3 regions of the Desulfosporosinus meridiei DSM 13257 genome follow, and region 2 is predicted to be linked to each of the others. Evidence: riboswitches for the same ligand, from Rfam matches in the RefSeq annotation. Region 2 holds a riboswitch; each other region holds the start of a gene.
The links. Region 2 has a riboswitch for cobalamin ahead of DESMER_RS02325 (class I SAM-dependent methyltransferase). Riboswitches for the same ligand answer to the same signal wherever they lie in the genome.

Region 1: linked by a shared signal. The riboswitch ahead of DESMER_RS02805 (DUF4430 domain-containing protein) and the one ahead of DESMER_RS02325 (class I SAM-dependent methyltransferase) in region 2 are both predicted to bind cobalamin.
Region 3: linked by a shared signal. The riboswitch ahead of DESMER_RS10515 (hypothetical protein) and the one ahead of DESMER_RS02325 (class I SAM-dependent methyltransferase) in region 2 are both predicted to bind cobalamin.

What each region holds. Positions count from the first base shown of each region.
Region 1 is NC_018515.1:600,146-605,043, reverse strand. Features, by position in the region: gene DESMER_RS02815 (outer membrane protein assembly factor BamB family protein) at 1-1,059, opposite strand, end outside; gene DESMER_RS02810 (hypothetical protein) at 1,205-2,008, opposite strand; gene DESMER_RS02805 (DUF4430 domain-containing protein) at 2,068-2,874, opposite strand; cobalamin riboswitch at 3,067-3,245, opposite strand; cobalamin riboswitch at 3,439-3,618, opposite strand; gene DESMER_RS02800 (5-methyltetrahydropteroyltriglutamate--homocysteine S-methyltransferase) at 4,199-4,898, opposite strand, start outside.
Region 2 is NC_018515.1:499,630-504,527, forward strand. Features, by position in the region: gene DESMER_RS02320 (anaerobic ribonucleoside-triphosphate reductase activating protein) at 1-622, shown strand, start outside; cobalamin riboswitch at 1,119-1,299, opposite strand; cobalamin riboswitch at 1,441-1,622, shown strand; gene DESMER_RS02325 (class I SAM-dependent methyltransferase) at 1,805-2,548, shown strand; cobalamin riboswitch at 2,792-2,975, shown strand; gene DESMER_RS02330 (energy-coupling factor transporter transmembrane component T) at 3,344-4,222, shown strand; gene DESMER_RS02335 (ABC transporter ATP-binding protein) at 4,204-4,898, shown strand, end outside.
Region 3 is NC_018515.1:2,286,582-2,291,479, reverse strand. Features, by position in the region: gene DESMER_RS10525 (ABC transporter ATP-binding protein) at 1-150, opposite strand, end outside; gene DESMER_RS10520 (ECF transporter S component) at 168-683, opposite strand; gene DESMER_RS10515 (hypothetical protein) at 701-1,441, opposite strand; cobalamin riboswitch at 1,538-1,714, opposite strand; gene DESMER_RS10510 (AraC family transcriptional regulator) at 2,441-3,163, shown strand; gene DESMER_RS10505 (EamA family transporter) at 3,280-4,158, shown strand; partial or broken gene DESMER_RS24925 (sigma 54-interacting transcriptional regulator) at 4,249-4,326, opposite strand; gene DESMER_RS10500 (YkvA family protein) at 4,302-4,727, opposite strand.

The DNA of each region.
Region 1 (4,898 bases), 100 kb from region 2:
AAGAGTTTTACTTAAATTGACGGACAGTTTGTTGGGATTATCCCGGTCCCAGGCGACAGGGAGGGAGCTGCTAATCAGGGAACCGGTGCTCAGATAAAGGGCAAAGGCTCCGACCGTTTCCTCGCCGTCAATGGGCCGATTATAGGTAAGGCTTACTTCCCGGGGATTGTAGCCCGGGTAAACGTTGTTCTGGTTGTTGGCGGGCATCCGGGCGACAATCACCGGCTCAGGGTCGAGGCTGTCTCCCACTGTAACCGCCAGACTGCCTCTGACTTCCGGATTCTCTTGCAAAGCGGCGGTGATATAGACAATGCCGGCCAGCTTGCCGGTGACTGCCCCGCTGCTGCCCACGGCAGCAATCTCCGGCACCTGACTGGTCCAGACCAGAGCCGAGGAGGTGGTTACTTCATGGCCTGCCTGATCGTGAACTATCAAGGGCAAGGTGCCGCCCAACTGCACCTGATTGTGCTCGTCCGGCGAAGAGAGGATAAGCTCTTGTCCGCCAAGACTCTCCAAAGTCACTTGAGCCTGGGGAGTCTCTTGCGTTAAGGGCTCCCGAAAGGCGGGGTTTTCTTCATTTCCTTGGTTCTCGGTATTCTCCTGAATAAGTTCGGGGGCCTCCGACTTTAACCCAGGGATTTCTTCCTCCGGCAACACTCGCAGAACAGCCTGCTGGGTCTCCCCTTCCCAGAGGGCGGAAACGGTGATCTCCAGTTCACTCTCTCCGGGATTTTCCGGGACGACAAAACTGAGCTGGGCACTGTCCTCCTCTAAGGACTGCTCCTCTCCGGATTCTAAAGCATAGTACCATTGAATCCCCCCGTTGGCCGGGTTTTCCGCTGTACCAAAATAGGCCTTCAGGACAAGGGTTTCCCCGCTTTGATAAGCTTCCCGGCTGGGCTCTACTGTTAAGACTCGGCCGGCATTCTGACTTGTCAGAGAAGCCTCCGCCTCCCCTGCTTCCGAACCGGAAGGGGCCGCGGCTGCCGGCAGGCAGACGGAGCCGATTATTAAAAGAAGGACTAAGAACAAATTCAGCCCTTTGTGGGCAAACTTCATGTTATCTCCCCCAGTTAATTGGTAATTTTAACCAAAATTACTTTTTATAGATAATTTTTTAAACGCCTAAATCAGGAAGGGGTATTCCCTTCCTGACTTGAGCGGCAGAATTATATTAAAATTTCAGAGGGCAAAAGAGCTTAACTTACCAGCCTTTGTATTCCCAAACTACGGTATCACCGGATGTCAGCTCATAAACAGAGGCGGCATAGGCGGGAACGTCCGTTGTGCTGTTGGAGTGTACCACATGGTACTGCCAGCCGTCCGTGCCGGAGGCAAAGTCGCTGCCGATGCCGTAGACATAGCTGCCGCCGCTGAAGACGGTGAGGTTATTTTCCGCCCAGTCAGGGTCGGAATAGTTAGTGTTTCCAGCCATGGCTAAAGCGTGGAGAGCAGAGGAATTCTTCTGCAGGGTTTTGCTGTCATCCGTGAGCCAGCTCAGGTCGGCAAGGTACACGGTTTGATTGGTAGCCGTAAAGTCATTTGCCGTACCCGGGGCATCTACGACAACAGAAATGCCGGATATGCTGGGCGTCGCAGAACCGTCTGTTTCCACTACCACGTAGGCGCTGATTTCCATGCTGTCATAGTGAGCCGTGACATAGGCCCGGCCTTCGTCCAGCAGTTTGATTTTAACGGTATCCGTGTCGTCAATAGTGGCGACCTCCGTTGTCCCGTCGAGGAACTTAACCACGGAAGAGTCTGAGGTGGTCCACTCGATGTTTTCCGGATCGGCGATTTCTTCCGTCATCCAGGTGGTGCCGTCTAAACCGACAACCTGGATATTGGATACTTCGTCGTCCACTTCGCCTAAAATGGTAAAGTGATCGGAATTGGCCAAGGTCAGCATATCCGTAGCCGCCGCAGCCGGCGCCGGAGCGACAAAGAAGGTCAGCCCCAGGGCCATACTCATTACTAAACCGAGAATTTTTTGTTTGGTTTTAAACACACTTTTTCCCCCTTTAAATTAATTTGTTTTCTGCCCTCTGAAATTTCCGCCTCAGTGAATTAATGCAGCCATTTATACTCCCAGACTACGGTATCGCCGGATTGCAGCTCATAACGGGAGGCCGGATAATCGGGAACATCCATTGAACTGTTGGAGTGTACCACATAGTACTGCCAGCCTTCCACACCGGAATCGAAGTCGGAGCCGATGCCGTAGACATAGCCGCCGCCGTTAAAAAGGGTGAGGTTATTTTCCGCCCAGTCGGGGTCGGAATAATGAGTGTTTCCAGCCATGGCTAAAGCGTGCAGGGCCGAGCAATTTTTCTGCAGGGTATTGTATTGATCGGCCAGCCAAGCCAGGTCCGTAAGGTACACGGTTTGGTTGGTGACAGAAAGGTCATTTGCCGTGCCGGGGGCATCCACTTGAACGGAAATACCGGATATGCTGGGCGTCGCGGCACTGTCCGACTCCACTACCACGTAGGCGCTGATTTCCATGGCGTCGTAGTGAACCGTGATATAGGCCCGGCCTTCGTCCAGCAATTTGATTTTGACGGTATCTGTGTCGTCGATGGTGGCGACTTCCGTTGTCCCGTCCAGGAACTTAACCACGGAAGAGTCTGAGGTGGTCCACTGAATGTTTTCCGGATCGGCGATTTCTTCCGTCATCCCGGTAGTGCCGTCTAAGCCGACGACCTGGATGTTCGTGACTTCGTCATCGATCTCACCTAAGATGTTAAAATGCTCGGAATCGGCAAAGGTTAGAGTATCCATAGCTGCCTCAGCCGGTGCCGGAGCGACAAAGAAGGTCAGGCCCAAGGTTAAAGTCATTGCTAAACCAAGAAACTTTTGTTTGATTTTTAACATGGCTATCCCCCTTCGAATTAATTTGTTTTCTTCCCTCTGAAATTTCCGCCTCAATAAAAAAGAACCGATGTTTTCGGTTCTGGGATAATGTGACCACACTGTAAAGATGACGATAAAAATAGGTAGCCTAAAGCCTGCTCCTAGTTCTTGTCATCCACAGCTAAGTTGATCCACTTGCTTCCCCCCGAAAGACTTATGATCCTGATCAGGGCAGGTCTCCTGACTCGAAGTCATCCTCCTCCCTTGCCTTCCCGGGCTTACCCAGTGGATTCTTATAAGGGATTCGTCCTTCATACAGTAGCGGGGCTGTTCCGGCTTCGCACCGGATTCCTTATTAATGCTTTTCAGCAACCCTAATCAGCTATTCAGTTTTTAGAGCTTGTCCCTTGCTTAATTTGTTATTCGCCTCACCTCAATCTTATAGCGCCAGAAGACACTGCAAACCGTACTTTCTGAGCACAAAAAAAGAGCCGATTCTTTCGGCCCTTCGCAAACATGACACGCTAAAGTAAGATGTCCGCATCTATTACTCTAATTTACCACACTTACCTTCCCCCGAAAGAGTTGTGACTTTTGAACATGGCAGGTCTCCTGACTCGAAATCATCCTCCTCCCTTGCCTTCCCGGGCTTACCCAGTGGATTCTTATAAGGGATTCGTCATTCATACAGTAGCGGGGCTGTCCTGGATTTTCACCAGTGTTCCCATTTTGATGCTTTAAGCAACCATATTCAACATATTAAGTTGAGTTAAATTTTCGACTCTTGATTATCACCTACATTATACCAATTAACAGCTTGAGTCAACAGAATATTTTGACTAAATAGAGAGAATCCCGTCGTTATAAAACTGTCGATTCCTGACGCAGCTGCACCCGCTTCTGCCCGCGGCAAACAAACTTGCCCAGGAATCCGAAGCCATTGATAGTAAAACCGAAATAAAAAAGCTTTTTACCACATTGAAGCGTAAAAAGCTTAACCATTTTTAGGTACTACAGTAATCCCAAAAACAAAGGTCAAAACACCTCCTATCATCCCTAGGTTATCGGATCGTTGGCTTAAGTAGGTCTCCTAGCTCAAGATCATCATCTGCTTACGTCTTCCAGAAAATAAAACCAGTGCCATAAGTGACGCTGGTTTGGATTGCAAGCGGCAGGTCAGCTAGAAACAGCTTCATTATTATATAGAAGGAAACTATGTAATTATACGATTAGTACCTCTGACCGTTTTAAAAAAGCCGCCACACCCAGTGACGGCTTTTTAGATTACATAGTACGAAGCTTCAGCCCTTGTTGCTGCAACTGATGTCTGTATACTCTACCCCTCTTACTTCCAAACTTCCTCGGCAATTTCCTTAACCAAGATAAGTTTCGCCCATTGCTCCTCTTCGCTCAGAATATTACCTTCCTCAGTGGAGGCAAAGCCGCACTGGGGACTTAAGCACAGACGGTCGGCGGGAATATACCGGGCCGCTTCCTGAATGCGGGCAATGATCTGCTCCTTATCCTCCAGTTGTCCGGTTTTTGAGGAGACCAGCCCCAGAACCACCTGCTTATCACCGGAAACTTCTTTTAGCGGGGCAAAATCGCCGGCCCGCTCCGTATCATATTCCAGATAATAAGCGGAGACCTGTTCCAGGCCAAGCAGGGTTGGAGCTACGGGATCATAGCCGCCGGAAGTCGCCCAGGTGGAATGGTAGTTGCCGCGGCAGACATGGGTGGTTACTGTCAGATCCGCCGGCAGATCCCTAAGGGCCTCATTATTCAGCCGGAGGTAAAGATTTTGAAGTTCCTGAACATCATACCCTTCCCCCACCATGGTTGACCAGAAGGTTTTATCACAGAGCATGCCCCAGGTGCAGTCATCCAGTTGGATATTCCGGCAGCCCAGTTCATAAAAGGCCAGAATGGCCTGGCGATAGGCGGTGGAAATATCCTTATAGAGTTCATTCCGGTCCGGATAACATTTCCCTATTTCCTGTTCATTTTCTCCCCGCACAAGTTCCGCAAAAAACTGGGCGGGAGCG
Region 2 (4,898 bases):
AGTTTTTACCCAGGGTTGTAATCTAAGCTGTAGTTATTGCCACAATGCCGATCTTATAGAAGCTAAGGAGGATTTCAGGGGTATCTTTCCTGAAGAGATTTTTCAGTGGCTTTCCAGAAGAAAAGGGCTGATTGATGGAGTGGTTATTAGCGGAGGCGAGCCGACTCTGCAAAGTAATCTTAAGGTTTTTATCGAAGAATTAAAGGCCATGAAGCTCCTTGTAAAGCTAGATACCAACGGAACAAATCCGGATATTTTGAGAACTTTGATTAGCGAGGAGTTGCTGGACTTTATTGCCATGGACTTGAAGGCTCCTCTTAACAAATATGAAGCAATTACAGGGGTGAGTGGGTTGGAGCTATGGCCAATTCGAGAAAGTGTGGAAATTATTAAAAATAGCGGGCTTGCGCATGAGTTTAGAACCACATTTTGCCCTAATCTTGATGCTGATGATATACCCTGTATTATCTTGGATTTTGAGATCACTTCAAATTATATAGTTCAGAACTGTAAGGACACTGGTTTTCAAAAAGCAACTAAGAAAAAACAAGATTTAAGAAATTTGATTATGTACAATAACAAGAGCTTTGCCTTAGCCCTGCGAGGTTTTGGAGTTAGCTGAAAGTTGAAGGACTGTTCAAAGCTATACCGTATGTTTCATCTGCGTCGATAATCCCCTTGCTATGAAAGAAGGTTAGCTTAAAGGATTTTCCTGTTTATCCCTGCCTATCCTTTGAACATGGAGAATATAGTTCTTTCCATTTTTTCGAGTGTTCAATTTAATGAAGGAAATAGAAATGGCCTGTATAGTCTTATGCTATAACAGGCCATAGTTTTGAGTTGCCTTATCTCCTTTTCTGCAGGCTATGGAAAAGAATATCAGCCCCAACAAAATTGTGACGGTCAGATCACAAAATCATTGAGGCTGAAGTAGATATATATTCCAGAAGGATCTAACTTTCCTTGGCGAGTATGAGTTATCATTGTCGCACGTAAGATGCAGGAAGGTTTTGAAAGCTTCGTGGAAAGCTCGCAAAAGAATAAAATAACCTCCGAACAGCCAAAGGCAGGAGGTTATAAATATATTACAATATCTAACCTGCCCATCCTTCGTGGGGGTTAAAGGTTCGAAACAAGCAGGTTCCTGGCTTTAGGAGTATCCTAGGCGGCTGTGTTGCGCACAGTGCAAGGCATTTTCCTACTACAGTGGCGGGACCGCGTCAGAATCAAACTGACTTCCCTATTAAACACTTTCTCTAGGCATATTTCGAGAAGTGTACTTGTTGAACATAATATTAAGCTATATAAAAGGGTAGCACAGGTTAATTTTGCTGTCAATGAATCTTACAAAGACTAAATATTTTTAGAATTATAATAAGCAGGACGAATTTTTGGTATTAAAGATTGACAAATCTAACATCTAGTGCTAGGCTGAAAAAAACTTCATACCAATAAACGAGTATACTTTTTTAAGTGAAAGTATTAATAGGGAAGTCAGTCAATCTGACGCGGTCCCGCCACTGTGATAGTGAGCGGCCTTACATGATGTCACTGGGATACTGGGAAGACGTAAGGCAGCGATGAACTTAAGCCAGGAGACCTGCTCGTTTAGATTAATCAGAACCTACGGAAGATAGGGGAGGTGTTCTTTATGTCGGGTTGTCAGCAACTTAATCCGATTAATAGAGTCAGTCATAACCCTTTACAGGTATCTGTAAAGGGTTTTTTTAGCTCTCTGAGGTGCTATCTTGTTCTTGTCTGAAGAAGTCGAACTATTAAATTACAGGGATGGGGAGAGAAACGTATGTTAGAACATGGCATTGAAGGCTATTGGGATAGGCAGGAAACCGGCAAGAGCAAATCCGTTCAAGATGATCGAGCCTGCCCTAAAAAAGAAGCTTGGAAGTCATTGTTGATTAAATATGTCGGGCGCGGAGAAAACCAGCAGGTGTTAGATGTAGGAACCGGAGATGGCTTTTTGGCAATATTATTAGCCGGGCTGGATTATTCAGTTACAGCAATATATGGGCATTCAGATAGATTGGAACAAGCTCAGAAAAACGCTCAGGCCTCAGGAAAGAACATACGCTTTTTGAAAGCCGAGGCTCATGCTATTGACCTGCCCAATGAAAGTGTTGATTTGATTGTTGCAAGAAATGCCCTGGGACTTTCCCTTCACCCGCAGGAAGTGTATCAGGAATGGTTTAGACTTTTAAAACCGTACGGTAAGGTATTGGTGTTTGACGCTAATTGGTATTTACGCCTTAACAATCCGGACTTGCAACGACAATGTAATAAGTATCGGCACCTGGCTATCAAGAAAGGTTATCAAGACAACAGCATCTTCGAGCAGCAAGTAAGCGAGGCAATTGCTCGGGGAATGCCCTTATCCTATGAAAGACGGCCACTTTGGGATCATGGTGCATTTCGGCGCTGCGGCTTTCAACAAATTGAAGTTGAGGAAAATATTAGCCCCTGGGTTTTTAGTGAACTCGAACAGATCTTGTACTATCCAACTCCAATGTTCGCTATTTGTGCGACAAAATAATGTCCGGAAGCTAATTTAAGTAAAAGTCCCAAATCTGAAGATTTGCATCAGAATTGGGGCTTTTCATTTTTGGAAGAGCTAAGCCATAACGGCACAATCTGCTTAAATTCTCTTTGTTCCTGTCTTAGTAAATAATAACTAATTGTAAGAGAAAGAAAACAGCAGGGATTCCACAATTTTTGTTGAATAAAAACTTGTAGAATGAAAAGCTAGAATATTATAAAATTGCTGAAATCCGGGAAAACTTAATAATGAGCAATGAGTATACTTTCTTGAGAGAAAGTATTGAAAAGGAAAGTCAGTTAATCTGACGCGGTCCCGCCACTGTGATAGTGAGCGGTCTTACAAAGATGTCACTGGGCCACCGGGAAGACGTAAGGCAGCGATGAACTTAAGCCAGGAGACCTGCTCATTGCAACCACGCAGAACCTACGGAAGATAGGGGAGGTGTTAAAAATGCTGACCGCACAGTGTCAATATTTATTAGTGTTTTTTGCTTCTCAACAACGTTGAGGAGCTTTTTTAGTGATCAGATTTAAGCAAACGGATTTAGGTGAAGTAAAGAGATGTGGATTAGACAAACTGGGATGTAAGTGAAAGTAGTCTATAGGTGAATACTTTAGGAATGCTAGCCAAGGGTGAAAATTTCGCAAAGAATTTAACAGGACAGGACGATTTGGGGGTTCCGGGGGTGCTTCTTCAGGTGATCAAGTTTGAGGAATGGCAGTTCAGGACACTATAAAAGCGAACCACAAACAGGAAGATAAAGTGACTTTGGGGAAGGGGGAGAGATGATTGAACAGAGCATTCACTACATTTCATCCAGCAGTAAGCTTTATATTTTTTGCAGTCATGCTAATTTTCACCATGCTTTTTTTGCATCCGGTTTTTCTGGGGTTAACCTTAATTCCCGCCCTGATTTTATCAATAATTCTTAATGGGCGTAAGGGTGTCAAGTTTAGTCTTTTATTTTACCTGCCAATGTTTTTGTTCATCAGTATCGCTAACCCCTTATTAAATCATCGCGGAAGAACCGTATTATTTTACTTGATGGACAATCCTATTACTTTAGAAGCGGTGCTTTATGGGATATGTTCAGCGGTATCCTTGATTGCAATTTTGGCCTGGTTCTCTTGTTACAATAAAGTAATTACAGCGGATAAATTTTTATATCTATTTGCTAAGATTTCTCCGGCAGTTGCCCTGCTGATTACTATGAGTATGAGAATGACTTCTAAACTAAAATATCAACTCAAGACTATTAGTAATGCTCAACATACCATAGGCTTGGATCAGAGTACTGGAAATGTTAGGGAGAGAGTCAAGAAAGGTATGAGAGTCATTTCCATACTGTTGAGCTGGTCCATGGAGGATGCCATTGAAACCGCTGATTCTATGAAGGCCAGAGGGTATGGGTTAAAAAACAGAACGACCTTTTCACTTTTTAAGTTTGATAAGCGGGATGGTTTGGTTTTGGCTGTGATCAGTGTCTTAGGGGCAATATGCTTGGCAGGGTATTTTTTAGGGTACGGTACCTTGCAGTTTTATCCCTCAATTAAGCCTGTAAATCTATCAATTCAGGCTATTGTGCTGTATTTTGTCTTTGCCGCATTGGCATTATTGCCGATTATTATTGAGGTAAAGGAGAGTTACAAATGGCGTTCTTACAAATAAAAGACTTGAGTTTTTCCTATCCCAAGACCCTGGAAAAGGCCCTCTCCAATGTGAACTTAAGTATTAACCAAGGAGAGTTTATTCTGGTCTGCGGTGTGTCCGGCTGCGGAAAGAGTACACTTTTAAGGCAGATAAAACGTGAAATCGCTCCCCATGGCACGCGGACAGGGAAGGTGTATTATCAGGGCAAAGATGTTGAGCAATTAGATCAGAAAATCTCAGCTGCTGAAATTGGCTTTGTCATGCAAAACCCTGAGACTCAACTAGTAACCGATACTGTATGGCATGAGTTGGCCTTTGGCTTGGAAAATCTGGGACTGAGTACACCTGAAATTCGCCGCAAGGTTGCAGAAATGGCCAGCTTTTTCGGCATCAATGGCTGGTTTAGAAAATCCGTGGATGAATTGTCGGGCGGCCAAAAGCAACTCCTGAATTTAGCATCAGTGATGGTCATGCAGCCTAAGATACTGATCCTGGATGAACCAACGGCTCAGTTAGATCCCATTGCAGCCCAAGATTTTCTGGCAACCATTGCTAAGATCAATCGAGAGTTAGAAGTGACCGTAATCATAACAGAACATAGACTCGAGGAAGTATTCCTGATGGCGGATAGGATTGCAGTTATGAACAAAGGAGAAGTTATCTGCTTGGAGACACCGGAGCAAACAGCTAAACT
Region 3 (4,898 bases), 1.8 Mb from region 2:
ATTCAAACATAAGCTCAAAGTAGTTTTACCCGCTCCTGTGGAACCCAGCAACGCAACGAATTTCCCTTTTTCTACGCTGAGATTGATGTTTCTCAGGCTGGGCTCCGAAGCATTTGGATAAGTATAAGAAAGATCCTTAAGTTCTATCAATATTTTTCACCTCAAGCTTAAATGAGCCGGCTTCCTTTAATTGCTTTATATGCAACAGCGGAGATAATCACGTTTAAAGCTGCCCCAACAGCCAGGAAAGGCAACAATCCTAAAACTCCTCCCATCCCCATCATAGGCAGCATAGCAAAAGCGGATACCACACCATTAAGGAGTATTCCGACGATGACCGCAGGAATCAAGCCGATTTTTTCATTCACCCAGCGGTAAGCCACGGCCCATAAAGCCATTTGTAAAGCGATATATAAGTGGACAGGAATACTCATGGGAAAACCGTTTACAGCTGCGGTCAACATGTGGCCAAAAGCAATGACAATCCCTCCGGTGGTTCCCCCAAAGGCTAAAGCGCTAAAAAAACCGGGTGCGGAATCCATCCCGATAGTACCAACGGGACTGGGGATCTTAATAAGTGCCCCAACCGCACTTAAGGCAATAAAAATTGCCATGATAGATAGTCTTTTTACATTCCAAGGAGATAGTTTCAATTCCTGTTCTTCTCTTCCTAAGCTTTGCATAAAATTCCCTCCTAAAATTAAGCCAACTCGCCGATTCTTGTTAAAGGCAAGTTTAACTCCCTAATATAGTTCGCATCTAAAACCTCTGCCGAGGAAAAAATCAAACATGTAGACGGACCGGCTGACTTTCCCAAATCCAGGGTACAGCTTTGTTCAACTTGCAAGCGAGTATTGATAGAGGCTGCAAGTTGTTCTGCCTCCAATCGTATGCCCCTTGAACCTACTGGTATTATGTCATGAATCCATGAGTTTTTTATAAGTGCTCGGACACTTTTGACGTTAACAATTTCCGGATCCTCTGGATCGCTAAGTTCCGGGCCTACCTTAGGCAGTCCCAGGCAATAGACGTAATCCCTTGGTTGAGAAGTACCAATGCGCAAATTTGACTTTTCAGCAACACCAATGACGCTCACTCCCAGACCTGTCTGTTGAGTAGGCATGTTTTTTTCCGTACTGATCACAATGGGCAGGTCGGCTAATCCAGCCGATTCCAGTTCGTCCTTCACCCCCTTTATTAGCTCATCCCCCGCCGGAGACGGCTCATTGGAAATCGCCACAGTGATCATTTGGGCTACACCACCGGTAGATATAACTTCTAAAAGAGCGACCCTTGTGGTCAACTTCCCTGTAATGAACCAAGAAATCTTATAGGCATCTAAGTCTTTCATACCAATTGCCCCGCATGAGTCACAGGCAGCCAGCAGATATTGGGTTTCGTTGATAGAAACAACTTCAACATCCCTACCCAGAAATCCCATTCCGTTCCTTCCCCCTTTCCGAAGATAATAAAAAGTTCACAGTCAATTCTCTTGTTATATTAACAAGAGAATTGACCATGAACTTTACCTTAATTCATGAATCCAACATTATAGGCAGGTCTCCTGACTTAGAATCACCGACAGTATGCGCCTTCCCGGTTTCCCAGTGGCAAATGCATAAGTCTCCTCTATACAGTGGTGGGTCCGCCCGGGATTCTCACCCGGTTCCCTATTCACCCTCAATTAAAGGGCACCTATAACTAAACTATTGAATTAATCGTAGTTTAATACAAGATGCTAAGGATTACAAGACTTTTTTAAACTAAGTATACAATACTTCCCACACTTCAAATTTACACCCCATATATAAATTTTTGCCTGTAGTCCCTTGAATATCCTCCCACACTTTATTGCTTCTACACTTATCTATATTTTTCCTTTAAGCTATGTTCTCCGAACTTATAAAAAATCAAGAAACAAAAAACCAACACCTATTCTGATATAGGTCTTTGTTTCTCTGGCGTTCAGCCCTCCTTTCATTTTTACAGTTTCTAAATTCATCAAAGTTCAAATCTTGTAAGGTTTCTCAATTTAGGATTTGCAATTCGCTATGGGAATTTTCGCGTTGAGTCCCATTTCTCTAATTTTCCTATCTGTAATTAACGTTATAAAAAGGCGGAATCAAAAATGTTCAAATTCGCCTGCGTCGGCGAATTTGAACAATAATATTATTCTCTCCCCGCAAATGAACCTAACATTATAGTTTTCTTCCTTATCCATTACAAATATGAAATACCCAAAATTAAGCATTTTCAACGTCTATCATGGTCATTCGAAGGTACTAAGCATTAAACTCAAATTTGTTAATTATATATTGATCGTAACAAGCCTGTTTGTCCAGTTAATTAAAACCGGGGTAGTTGTATATGAACCCTATAATATAATATATAATCGAAGTGTGTTATGGTCACCCTAATGCTTTTTAAAGGTGGGGCAGCAGTGGATAATAGAATAATTTGTGAAAATAGGACATATACCGAAGTCATGAACACCCATGACCACAGCTTTGTACAGTTAATACTGCCGCTTCAGGGAGTTCTGAACATAAAGACCGCCGGTAAGGAATTAGAGTTAGATGAGGCCCGTTTGTTTTTACTTCCCCCTTCCTGCCAGCATACCTTCTGGGCGAAGCAGAACAACAAATTTCTAGTATTGGATATTCCCCGATTCATGTTTCAATTGGGTGTATTGGACAATTTTCCAAGTGGACAAAACTATGTAATGGATGAGAAATGGAAGGCCATTAGATTCCTTCTTTTAAGTGAAGCTGGTCAAGGTAAAATCGAATCATCCAGGATCAGTTCTCTTTTTCATTTTTTTAATACCTACTTGACAGAATATCAGATTCCGGAGTCAGTTAAATATATTCAGAAATTCTATAACGAACAGATAAGCCTGGAGAAGCTCGCTTCTTTAGAACATTACACCGTTAGTTATTTTTGTTCATGGTTCAAAGGCATTATGAACTGTACCCCGATGGCATATCTGAAAAAAGTGAGAATTGAGCAGTCAAAACAACTGCTTCTTGGTACAAGTCTTAATATCTTACAGATTGCTTGGGAAGTCGGATATGTCCACCAGTCTTCTCTTGATAGGGTATTTAAAGAAATCGAAGGTATAACTCCAGCTGAATACCGGCGGAACAATATGAAGATACGCTAAAAAAAATCCTAATCCCGGTGAAAATAACTTTATGACTTTGCTTTATTATTATCTAAAAAGAAGCTGCTCTTTTACTATATTATGACAAATTGTGAAATCAGCTAAAGGAGAAAATAATGAAGCAAAATGAAACTTTGTTCTCTAGCTTAGTGTTGGCTGCGGCGGTGCTCTGGGGAACAACAGGCACAGCCCAATTCTTTGCCCCTCCCGGCGTATCGCCATTGTCCATCGGATCGGTTCGCCTGGCGGTAGGAGGAGCGGCTCTTTTAATTTTTGCCTGGCGGCGGGGAGCTTTGGTGGGAAATTCCCTTTGGTTCAAGGGAACCACATTCCTCGCAGCCGGGTGTATGGCTGCTTATCAGCTTTTCTTCTTTGCCGGAGTTTTAAAAACGGGAGTGGCTGTGGGGACAGTAGTGACTATTGGTAGTGCACCGGTGTTCGCTGGGCTTCTATCTCTGATTTTACGGCGAGAAAACCCAGGGATTAAGTGGACAGCAGCCACCTTACTCGCAGTTATTGGATGTATTCTGCTAATTACTGGCGGCCAGAAACTAGCGTTGAACTCCATTGGCGTCATCCTGGCCTTGGGAGCTGGTGCCTCTTATGCGCTTTATGCCGCAATCAGCAAGGAACTACTAATGTCTTACCCTCCGGAAGCTGTTGCCGGGATTGTATTCTTCATTGGGGCACTTCTACTTTCTCCTTTTCTTTTTTATTACAACCTTGAGTGGCTGAAAACTATCCCAGGTGCAGGTGTTGCCCTTCATTTGGGATTAGTGACCACAGCTCTGGCTTATGTTTTGTTTTCACATGGTTTAGCCAAAATACCCTTTCCCAAAGCAGTAACTTTATCCCTTGCGGAACCAGTTACAGCAGCGGCATTAGGATTGTTTCTGCTTAAAGAAAAATTATCTATTCTTTCTCAAGTTGGGATGATTCTGGTTTTTGGCGGATTGGTTATCCTGTCCTTAGGTGGATTACATAAAAAAGGATAGAAAACATAATTTCAACTCAGTTGTGATTGGAAAGTCCATTCTCAAGCTCGAATTATTCTATAAATGCCGTCCACCTACATAGAGGTATGACAGATGCATCGGCATATCCCCGATTTCATCAAGAAATATAGTTCCACCATTTGCTAGCTCGAATTTTCCCGGTTTTCCTCAGACTCAATCTCAGAATTAACCTGCTTTTTCCACAGCTTGTATTTTTCAAGATCTGCACTCACTTGAGATATAACAAAGCCAGCCACTGCTGCATCATCAATTAATCCACCAAAAGGAATGTAGTCGAAAACACCATCTATAGGAGATACAAAATAGACAATGCCTAAGACAATCATGAAAAGCGATCGTTTGGGAAGTTCCTTATAGCTGCCATTAAGCCAGTCTCTGAATACACCAAATAACAAATGCAGCTTTTCCCAAACCTCACCTAATCGATTCCTCTGTGCTGAGGCCTTCTGAATTGCTTCATTTAATAAGCCCATAGATTTATCCTTGTCCTTTATATACTCTAAAGCTTTAGCTTTAAATGGCTTTAGTTTTTTATCATCAATATCCACATTAAACCCTCCTCTACTAGAAAGAAATAAAAGCTCAAAACCATAAGCAAATTTCAGTGAATAGCATGGTTTAAGCTAGTCTTTCTAGATTTAAGATAAATTATTTCATAAGTATGAATCTGATTTGGATCATATTGGTATTCATTAAAAGTGGCAAATCGGAAACAATAC